Linked DNA regions of Oharaeibacter diazotrophicus. The protein of the gene in region 2 binds, or shares a complex with, the protein of the main gene of each other region. Links are inferred from orthologs where the notes say so. Each region holds a gene or a part of one and is shown on either strand. Other genes may lie near its edges.

Region 1 (5,367 bases), on a different replicon or contig from region 2:
CCGCGCACGTCGTTCTGGCGCACCGAATCGGCGTGGATCGAGACGAACAGGTCCGCCGCCTGATCGCGCGCGATCCGCACGCGGTCGCCGAGCGGCACGAAGGTGTCGTCGCGCCGCGTCATCGCGACGTCGACCTTGCCGGAGGCCTCGAGCTTCTTCTCGAGCTCGAACGCGAAGGCGAGCACCACGTCCTTCTCGAGCGCACCCGACGGCGAGATCGTGCCGGAATCGACGCCGCCGTGGCCCGGGTCGAGCATCACCAGCGGCCGGTCGTGACCGGTCGGGCGCGGGCCGGGCAGACGGTCGCCCTTGGCGACGGGCACGTCGTTGGCGACCTCGCGCTCGACGGCGGTGCGCTGCAGGTCGTCGCGGAAGGCTTCGGGCGTGGTGCCGACGAGGTCGACGACGAGGCGCGCCGGCTGACCGTCGACCGAGGGCAGCACGAAGGACTTGTCGATTTTCACCGGACCGGTGGCGTCGATCACGATGCGCGAGCGCCCGATCGCGAGCAGGCCGTAGCGCCACCCCGAGACGAGGCCCCTGCCCTCGGCGCCCGAACCGGCCGGCAGGGAGAAGCGCACCTGCGGCAGGTCGATCACGACGCGGTAGGGATCGCCGAGGGTGAAGGCCGCTACGTCGACCGCGCGGTCGAGGTCGAGCACGAAGCGGGTGCGGGCGGCGTCGCCGACGACGCGGCCGTCGCTGGCCACGGGATAGGCGGCCGCGGCCTTGTCCGGCGCGGCGGCCGTCGCGGGCACCGTCTCGGCGCGCGCGGGCAACGGTGTCGTCGCCAAGGCGGCGAGGACCGGGAGGGCGGCAAGGGCGAGACGGCGCGACAAGCGGACCTGATCCCTTTCTCGAGGGGTCGAGGGACGACGCGGGAAGCCCACGATACATCGCGTAGGCCCGAACAGGTTAACGAAGCCTTTGCCGGCTGTCCTCCCCGGATCCGCCCGCCGGTGGCGATGACCGTGCGGCGCGCGCGACTTGCAATGCGCCGGCGCACTCCGTACAAAGAACTCTAGGAGCCCGAATCCTCGCCCTCGGTCACGAGTGCGGCCACAATGGCGATCTCTTTCCGTTTCGCAAGAGCGGTGTTCGAGATCGTCACCAGACATTTCGGGGCTCGCCGAGATGAGCCGATGTCGGTCGGCATTTGGAGCGACCCCGCACCTCGCTCGACCCGAAGCCCCAGCGGCCCGGTGGTCGGGCGGATAGGCTGGTCGGCCGCGCACCCCGAAACGATGACGGCACCGTCGCGCGGCACGTCGTGTCGCCGAGAGACATTCGCGGTCGTCCGCGCTGCCGCACCGGTTCCGGTCGGCGTGCGGGCTGCCCCTCGATGACCTGAGACTGACGAGCCGAGCGTGTCCGATACGGCTGCGACGACTGGATCGAGAAAGGCGGAGGGCCCCACGGGCCGCTTCCACCGTCCGTCGTCCTGCCTGCGCGCCCGGCCTGATTTCCCGACCTTCCATTCAACCATCGACGGACCGGAGCGGGTCGACCCGCGCCCCGACGTCCCCCGGCGTGCGTTTTCGGGCGCGCCGGACGGGTGTCGGCGGCGTCGCGGCCCCGCACGGCCGGGAGTTCTTCGCCCATGGCCAACAAGATGCTCATCGATGCCACCCACCCGGAGGAGACCCGGGTCGTGGTGGTCCGCGGCAGCCGAGTCGAGGAGTTCGACTTCGAATCCGCCGCCAAGAAGCAGCTGAGGGGCAACATCTATCTCGCCAAGGTGACCCGCGTGGAGCCCTCGCTCCAGGCCGCCTTCGTGGAATACGGCGGCAACCGCCACGGTTTCCTCGCCTTCTCCGAGATCCACCCCGACTACTACCAGATCCCCGTCGCCGACCGGCAGGCGCTGATCGAGGCCGAGGAGCGCGAGGAGGCCGAGGAGGCCGAGCGCCGCGCCAAGGCCCGCAAGGACCGCGAGAAGGAGAAGGCCGCCGCGGCAGCGGCCGCGGCCGCCGAGAACGGCGAAGACTCCGTCTCCGGCGACGTCGGCAACGTCTCCTCGCCCGACGAGGAGGAGGAGCACGTCGAGAGCGTCGGCGCCGAGGACGCCATGGAGGAGGTGCCGGAGCGCCGCAAGCCGCGGATGCGCCAGTACAAGATCCAGGAGGTCATCAAGCGCCGCCAGGTCATGCTGGTGCAGGTCGTCAAGGAGGAGCGCGGCAACAAGGGTGCGGCGCTGACCACCTACCTGTCGCTCGCCGGCCGCTATTCGGTGCTGATGCCGAACTCCGGCCGTGGCGGCGGCATCTCCCGCAAGATTACCAACGTCACCGACCGCAAGCGCCTCAAGGAGATCGCCGGCGATCTCGAGGTGCCCGAGGGCATGGGCGTCATCCTGCGCACCGCCGGCGCCGCGCGCACCAAGGCGGAGATCAAGCGCGACTTCGAGTACCTGCTGCGGCTGTGGGAGAACGTGCGCGAGCTGACGCTGCGCTCCTCGGCGCCGACGCTGGTCTACGAGGAGGGCTCGCTGGTCAAGCGCTCGATCCGCGACCTCTACAACAAGGACATCGACGAGGTTCTCGTCGCGGGCGAGGAGTCCTATCGCGAGGCGAAGGACTTCATGCGCATGCTGATGCCGAGCCACGCCAAGAACGTCCAGCCCTACCGCGACGCCATCCCGGTGTTCGCCCGCTTCGGCGTCGAGCCGCAGCTCGACGCGATGTTCTCGCCGCAGGTGACCCTGCGCTCGGGCGGCTACATCGTCATCAACCAGACCGAGGCGCTGGTCTCGATCGACGTCAACTCGGGCCGCTCGACCCGCGAGCACAACATCGAGGACACCGCGCTCGCCACCAACCTGGAGGCCGCCGAGGAGGTTGCCCGCCAGCTGCGCCTGCGCGACCTTGCCGGCCTGATCGTCATCGACTTCATCGACATGGAGGAGTCGAAGAACAATCGGTCGGTCGAGCGCAAGCTCAAGGACTGCCTGAAGAACGACCGCGCCCGCATCCAGGTCGGCCGGATCTCGCACTTCGGCCTGATGGAGATGAGCCGCCAGCGCATCCGCACCGGCGTGCTCGAGGGCTCCACCGAGCTCTGCCCGCACTGCCTCGGCGCCGGCATCGTCCGCTCGACCGAATCGGTGGCGCTGCACGTGCTGCGCGCCCTCGAGGACCAGTTGATCAAGGGCGTGACCCATCACCTGACGGTGCGGACCCGCACCGCGGTGGCGCTCTACATCCTCAACCAGAAGCGCAAGCACCTCGCCGACCTCGAGGCCCGCTTCGGCCTCAACGTCGCGATCGCCGCCGACGAGCACCTCGGTACCCAGCACTTCGCGCTGGAACGCGGCGAGATCATCCTCAACCCGCTGCCGCCGCCGCAGCCGACCACGCTGACGCCGGAGAGCGTCCAGCCGGTCGACGAGGAGGTCTACGAGGAGGAGGACGAGGAGACCGCCGAGGAGGAGCGCGAGGAGACCCGCGCCGAGGAGCGTTCCGACGAGCGCCGCGGCGACGGCGAGAACCGCCGCAAGCGCCGCCGCCGCCGTCGCCGGCGGCCGGGCGAGGGCCCGGCCGGTGCCGAGGGCTCGTCCGAGGACGGCGACAACGGTTCGGACGACGAGCAGGGTGACGAGACGACCGCCGCCGCCGAGACCGACGACGCCGGCGAGACCGCCGCGGCCGAGGGCGAAGGCGCCGAGGCCGGCAACGGCGACGCCGAAGGCGAGCAGCGCCGCCGGTCGCGCCGCCGCGGCCGCCGCGGGGGCCGCCGCCGGGGTGCCGGCGAGGCCGAGGGCGCCGGCGAGGCCTCCGAGGCCGGTGCCGAGGACGCACTGGCGATCGAGGGCCTCGAGACCGGCTCCGAAGCGGACTCCGACGGCACCGTGACCGAGGCCGCCCTCCCCGAGGGCGAGGCCGCCGAAGCGGCGCCGACCGACGGCGACGACACCTCCGCGCCGGCCTTCGCCGGCGAGGACGGCTCGTCCGTCGAGCCGGCGGTCGTCGAGACCGAAGCGCCTGCCGCCTACGCCGAAGAGCCGGCGCCCGCCGCCTTCTCCGAGGACGTCGCCCCGGCCAACGAGAGCGTCGAGGCCGTCCCGGCCGAAGACGCTCCCGTGAACGAGGGCGTCGAGACCGCGGGCGAACCGGACACCGCCGAGGCGTCCGCCGGCTCCGACGAGGCGCCCGCCGAGACCGCCGCGGAACCGGAACCGCAGGCCGAGACCCCTGCCCCGGCTCCCGAGCCCGAACCGGACGACGACCGTCCGAAGCGCAGCGGCTGGTGGCAGCGCCGCACCTTCTTCTGATCGAAAACGCGACGGGCGCCCATCGGGCGCCCGTCTTGCATTCGGGAAGGCTACGGCACCGTGAGGGCGTGGCCCCTCGTCCCTCAGCCGAGCCACTGCCCCAGCCGGTCGCAGGCTTCCGCCACCGCCGCGTTGGTGCCGGCGAAGGAGAAGCGGACGAAGGCGTTGCCGCGGGCGGTGTCGAAGTCCGGACCCGGGGTGGCGGCGACGCCGGCCTCGAGCAGCATCCGGCGGGCGAAGTCGACGCTGTCGTTGGTGAAGCGGGTGACGTCGGCGTAGAGGTAGAAGGCGCCATCCATCGGCAGGAAGCGGTCGAGGCCGATCGCGGGCAGCCGTTCGGCGAGGAGGGCGCGGTTGGCGGCGTAGCCGGCCTTGACCCGTTCCAGTTCCTCGGTGGCGTCGAAGGCGGCGACGGCGGCGCGCTGCGACAGCGCCGGGGCGGAAATGAAGAGATTTTGCGCGATCCGCTCGACCGGGCGCACCAGCACCTCCGGCAGCACCATCCAGCCGATCCGCCAGCCGGTCATGCAGTAGTATTTCGAGAAGGAGTTGACGACCACCACATCGTCGCCGAACTCCAGCGCCGAGGTCTCGCGGCCCTCGTAGACGAGGCCGTGGTAGATCTCGTCCATGACGAGCGCGATCTTCTCGGCGCGGCAGTGCCGCACCAGCGCCTCGATGGCGTCGCGCGTCATCATCGTGCCAGAGGGATTGGCGGGGCTGGCGACGACGAGGCCCTTCAAGGGCTTGTCGCCCGCGGCGGCCGCGACGGTGGCGGGCGTCGGCTGCCAGCGGTCGGCCGGGCCGGTCGGGATCTCGACGACCTCGAGGCCGAGCGCGGCGAGGATGTTGCGATAGGCCGGGTAGCCCGGCGTCGGCAGGCCGACGCGGTCGCCGGGATCGAACAGCGCGAGGAAGGCGAGGTTGAAGCCGCCCGACGAGCCCGGCGTCACCGCGATCCGCGATGCCGGCACGTCGACGCCGTAGCGCTCGCCGTAGTGGCGGGCGATGCGGGCGCGCAGGTCCGGAATGCCGAGCGCCTCGGTGTAGCCGATCCGGCCCTCGGCGAGCGCGGCGGCGGCCGCGGCGCGCACCAG
Region 2 (5,043 bases):
AGATCTACCGCTTCACCGTGCGCTGGGGCGTCGAGACCACGACCGACGACACCGAGGGCGAGACGGTCGCGACGTCCGACGTCCGCCCGTCCGCCGACGCGGTCGACGCCGTGCTCGACGAGTTCGAGGGCGAGATCGAGCAGGTCCCGCCGGCCTTCTCGGCGATCAAGGTCGACGGCGAGCGCGCCTACGACCTCGCCCGCGCCGGCGAGGAGGTGGTGCTCGACGCCCGCCCGGTCACCATCCACACGATCGACCTCGTCGCGACCCCGGACGCCGACACCGCCGTGTTCGAGTGCGAATGCGGCAAGGGCACCTACGTGCGCGCCCTCGCCCGTGACATCGGCCGCCGCCTCGGCACCCGCGGCCACGTGGTGGACCTGCGCCGGCTCGTCGTCGGACCCTACGGCGAAGTGGACATGATTCCGCTTGAAAAGCTGCAGGAACTGGCGCATGAAGCCGGCCGCGACGGCCTTTTCGCCGCCGCGCTCCGCCCCGTCGAGACCGCGCTGGACGACATCCCGGCCCTGGCCGTGACGGAAGCGGAAGCGGGTCGCCTGCGCTCCGGCCAGCCGATCCTCCTGCGTGGGCAGGGCGCCCCCATCGACGGACCGGCCTACGCCACCCGCAAGGGCGAGCTCGTGGCGCTCGGCGAGATCGAGCAAGGGCAGCTGCATCCGCGCAGGGTCTTCAACCTCGCCACGGCCTGATCCGTGGCGGCACCCCTCCCCGCGGCTCCGGCCGCGGCAACGCGAAGGACATCGACGATGTCGATCACCGCCGAGCGCAAGGCCGCGCTCATCAAGGAATACGGCACCAAGGAAGCCGACACCGGCTCGCCCGAGGTGCAGGTCGCGCTGCTCTCCGAGCGCATCTCCAACCTGACCGAGCACTTCAAGACCCACGGCAAGGACAACCACTCCCGCCGCGGCCTCCTGAAGCTCGTCAGCCAGCGCCGTCAGCTGCTCGACTACCTGAAGCGCACCAGCGAGGAGCGCTACACCACCCTCATCGGCCGTCTCGGCCTGCGTCGCTGACGCGGACGGGTGGACCCCAGCGGGTTTCGAGGGGCGCCGGAGCGATCCGGCGCCCCTTTTCCGTATCCGGCCGACGCGCCGACGTCCGGCAAATGAATTTCCCGCGGCCCGCGAAACGTGGTATGAGCCCGCCCGTCGGCCGTTTCGCGTCATGAAGCGGCCCGGGCCGCCGTCGCGGCCCATCGCCGGCGACCGTCGGCCGCCCCGGGAGCGGGGCCGGCGCCGGTCGCCACACCCCGTGCCGCACGGCCATGGGGCAGGATCGCAGGGCGCTCGGCCCGTTTCCCCGGAACGACCCGAGCGTCCCGCCGTCTTGCCCGTGGCAGGTGCGCACCGCAACGCATACGGGACCGAAAAGACATCCCATGTTCGACACCCAGAAAGTCGAGATCGACTGGGCCGGCCGCAAGCTGACCCTCGAGACGGGCCGCGTCGCCCGCCAGGCCGACGGCGCCGTGCTCGCCACCTACGGCGAGAGCACCGTGCTCGCCACCGTCGTCTCCGCCAAGGAACCGAAGCCCGGCCAGGACTTCTTCCCGCTGACGGTGAACTACCAGGAGAAGGCCTTCGCGGCCGGCAAGATCCCCGGTGGCTACTTCAAGCGCGAGGGCCGTCCGTCCGAGCACGAGACCCTGACCTCGCGCCTGATCGACCGTCCGATCCGCCCGCTGTTCCCCGAGGGCTACAAGTGCGACACCCAGGTGATCGTGACGACGCTGTCGCACGACATGGAGAACGCGCCGGACATCCTCGCCATGGTCGCCGCCTCGGCGGCGCTGACGCTCTCCGGCGTGCCCTTCATGGGCCCGATCGGCGGCGCCCGCGTCGGCCTGATCGACGGTGAGTTCGTGCTCAACCCGGCCGTCGACTCGATGGCCGACTCCAAGCTCGACCTCGTGGTCGCCGGCACCCAGGACGCCGTCCTGATGGTCGAGTCGGAGGCCCAGGAGCTCGACGAGGACACCATGCTCGCGGCGGTCATGTTCGGCCACCGCGGCTTCCAGCCGGTGATCGACGCGATCATCCGCCTCGCCGAGCGCGCCGCCAAGGAGCCGCGCGACTTCACCCCGGTCGACCATTCGGCGATCGAGGCGAAGATGCTGGAGATCGCGGAGACGGACCTGCGCGCCGCCTACCGCATCACCGCCAAGCAGGAGCGCTACGCCGCCGTCGACGCCGCCAAGGCGAAGGTGATGGCCGCCTTCTTCCCCGAGGGTGGCGAGCCCGCCTTCTCGAAGGAGCAGGTCGGCGCGGTGTTCAAGGACCTGCAGGCGAAGATCGTCCGCTGGAACATCCTCGACACCGGCTCGCGCATCGACGGCCGCGACCTCTCGACGGTCCGCCCGATCGTCGCCGAGGTCGGCATCCTGCCGCGCGCCCACGGTTCGGCGCTGTTCACCCGCGGCGAGACGCAGGCCCTCGTGGTCGCCACCCTCGGCACCGGCGAGGACGAGCAGTTCGTCGACGCCCTCGAGGGCACCTTCAAGCAGCACTTCATGCTGCACTACAACTTCCCGCCCTATTCCGTGGGCGAGACCGGCCGCATGGGCTCGCCCGGCCGCCGCGAGATCGGCCACGGCAAGCTCGCCTGGCGCGCCGTCCACCCGATGCTGCCGGCCAAGCACGAGTTCCCCTACACCATTCGCGTGGTCTCGGAGATCACCGAGTCCAACGGCTCGTCGTCGATGGCCACCGTCTGCGGTTCGTCGCTGGCGCTGATGGACGCGGGCGTGCCGCTCAAGGCCGCCACCGCCGGCATCGCCATGGGCCTGATCAAGGAAGGCGACCGTTTCGCCGTGCTGTCCGACATCCTCGGCGACGAGGACCACCTCGGCGACATGGACTTCAAGGTCGCCGGCACCGAGAACGGCGTCACCTCGCTGCAGATGGACATCAAGATCACCGGTATCACCGAGGAGATCATGAAGGTCGCGCTGGAGCAGGCCCGCGGCGGCCGCCGGCACATCCTCGGCGAGATGGCCAAGGCGATCACCGGCGCCCGCTCCGAGCTCGGCGAGCACGCCCCGCGCATCGAAGTGATGAAGATCCCGACCGACAAGATCCGCGAAGTGATCGGCTCGGGCGGCAAGGTCATCCGCGAGATCGTGGAGAAGACCGGCGCCAAGATCGACATCCAGGACGACGGCACCGTCAAGTTCGCCTCGAGCGACCTCAAGGCGATCCAGGCCGCGATGAACTGGGTCAAGGGCATCGCCGCCGAGCCGGAGGTCGGCGCGGTCTACGAGGGCACCGTGGTCAAGGTCGTCGAGTTCGGCGCCTTCGTGAACTTCTTCGGTTCGCGCGACGGCCTCGTCCACGTCTCCCAGCTCGCCCCGCAGCGCGTCCAGAACGTCAAGGACGTCGTCAAGGAAGGCGACAAGGTCTGGGTCAAGCTGATGGGCTTCGACGAGCGCGGCAAGGTCCGCCTCTCGATGAAGGTCGTCGACCAGAAGACCGGTCAGGAGATCAAGGGCGAGGACAAGGCCGAGGGCTGATCCGCCCCGCCGTCCCCGCACGATCCAGAGAGAAGAAGGGCCCCGGCGCGATCCGCGCCGGGGCCCTTTGCCGTTTCGAGGGCGCGGCCGCGCCGGCTCAGGGCGTGATCGACCGCGTCACGAGGTCGGCGGTGCCGGCGGTCGCCCGGGTCACGCCGAACAGCGGCACCGCCTTCCCGGCGGCGGCCGTCAGGCCCATGTAGTCGCCGAGGAAATAGCCGCGCGCGACCGGCGCCTTGGCGAGGTCGAACGACTTGCCCGTCAGCCGCCGGCCGACGGTCCAGCCCTCGGGCCAGTAGCACGCGGCGGCGCAGATCGCGGTGAAGGCGTCGGCGAGTTCGCCCGAGGCGTCGTCGTTGCGGAAGTCGTAGTAGGTCACGACCACCTTGCCCGCCACGAATTCCACCGCCGGCACGAAGGCCTGCTCGCGCAGCCGGTTGAAGTTCGCCGGCGTCCGGTTCACCTCGATCGGGAAGGTCCAAGTCTTGCCGCCGTCGAACGAGGTCGAGAAGGCGATGCCCTCGACGCCGCGGAACCGGCCGTCCTGCCAGACCACGGCGAGCGTGCCGGTGGCCGGATCGACCGCCGTGTCGAACAGGATGCCGGCGTCGCGCACCGGCGCCTCGAGGTTGGGCGTGATCGTGTAGGTCGGCGAGCTCAGCACCTCCGACACCATGCTCGCCGCGCCGGGGAAGGTGGCACCGTGATCGGTCGAGGTCTTCACCTCGATGTAGACGCGGCCGACGCTGTCGATGCGGGTGAAGAACAGGTGGACCTTGCCGCCCGGACCGACCTCGACGAGGTTGTTGATGGTCTGGGCGTTCGGACCGGGATCGAACACCTTGCGCGCCCGCTCCCAGGTCTTGCCGCCGTCGGTGGTGCGGGCGAGGAAGGCCGGCCCCTCGAAGAACACCTCGTCGGCACGCGCGGGCGCGTCGGTGGCCTTGCCGGCCGAGATCGAGCGCAGGAAGGCCGCGCGCTGGCGCGCGCCGCGGCCGCCGCCGCCGGTCAGGCCGTCGGGCAGGCTGTAGTCGACCAGCCGGTCCCAGACCGCGTAGGCGTAGCGCGAGTCCGCGGGATCGGCCGTGATCGAGTTCTTGTCGTTGAGCGCCTTGCCGACGCCGTCCCGGCGCAGCACCACCGGGCTCGACCACGTCCGGCCGCCGTCGGTCGACCGGTTGACCAGCATGGCGTTGGCGCCGAACCGGCCGTCCGGCAGGTCGGCGTCGAAGGCGAGGCTCATGAAATAGGACGTGCCATTCGGCGAGATCGCGACCCAGGGGTCGCTGGCGCGCAGGTAGGCGCCGCCGGAACACTTGCTGACGCCGGGCGGCACCACCGTCTTCCAGGACGCGCCGCCGTCGAAGCTGTAGGCCGCGGCGAGCCCGCGGGCGCCGCCGTTCGACCAGCGGTCCTGCTGCCAGCCGGCGAGCAGCCGCGCCGGCGCCTTGGGCGCCGCCTCGACGAAGGGCTCGATCTCCGAGCCGGGATAGTTGGTACCGGACTGCGAG

The links. Proteins that work in one complex are often made in the same cells at the same time.
Region 1: the proteins of pnp (region 2) and EDD54_RS04830 are in contact, whole or in part, in a cryo-EM structure (PDB 9QH0), measured with the Escherichia coli proteins. The link is inferred for Oharaeibacter diazotrophicus from one-to-one orthologs.

What each region holds. Positions count from the first base shown.
Region 1 is NZ_SNXY01000006.1:1,022,594-1,027,960, forward strand. The notes cover bases 1,228-4,470. They hold EDD54_RS04830 (Rne/Rng family ribonuclease), read left to right. Parts: upstream 1,228-1,600; coding sequence 1,601-4,270; downstream 4,271-4,470. Other genes in these bases: EDD54_RS04835 (pyridoxal phosphate-dependent aminotransferase), read right to left, coding at 4,354-4,470. Also shown: EDD54_RS04825 (N-acetylmuramoyl-L-alanine amidase), read right to left, coding at 1-839; more of EDD54_RS04835, read right to left, coding at 4,471-5,367. UniProt on the Escherichia coli protein: Endoribonuclease that plays a central role in RNA processing and decay. Required for the maturation of 5S and 16S rRNAs and the majority of tRNAs. Also involved in the degradation of most mRNAs.
Region 2 is NZ_SNXY01000012.1:57,443-62,485, reverse strand. What follows is about bases 1,049-3,967. They hold pnp (polyribonucleotide nucleotidyltransferase), read left to right. Parts: upstream 1,049-1,402; coding sequence 1,403-3,532; downstream 3,533-3,967. Other genes in these bases: EDD54_RS21675 (sialidase family protein), read right to left, coding at 3,630-3,967. In the rest of the region: tRNA pseudouridine(55) synthase TruB, read left to right, coding at 1-710; rpsO (30S ribosomal protein S15), read left to right, coding at 768-1,037; more of EDD54_RS21675, read right to left, coding at 3,968-5,043. UniProt on the Escherichia coli protein: Involved in mRNA degradation. Catalyzes the phosphorolysis of single-stranded polyribonucleotides processively in the 3'- to 5'-direction. Also involved, along with RNase II, in tRNA processing.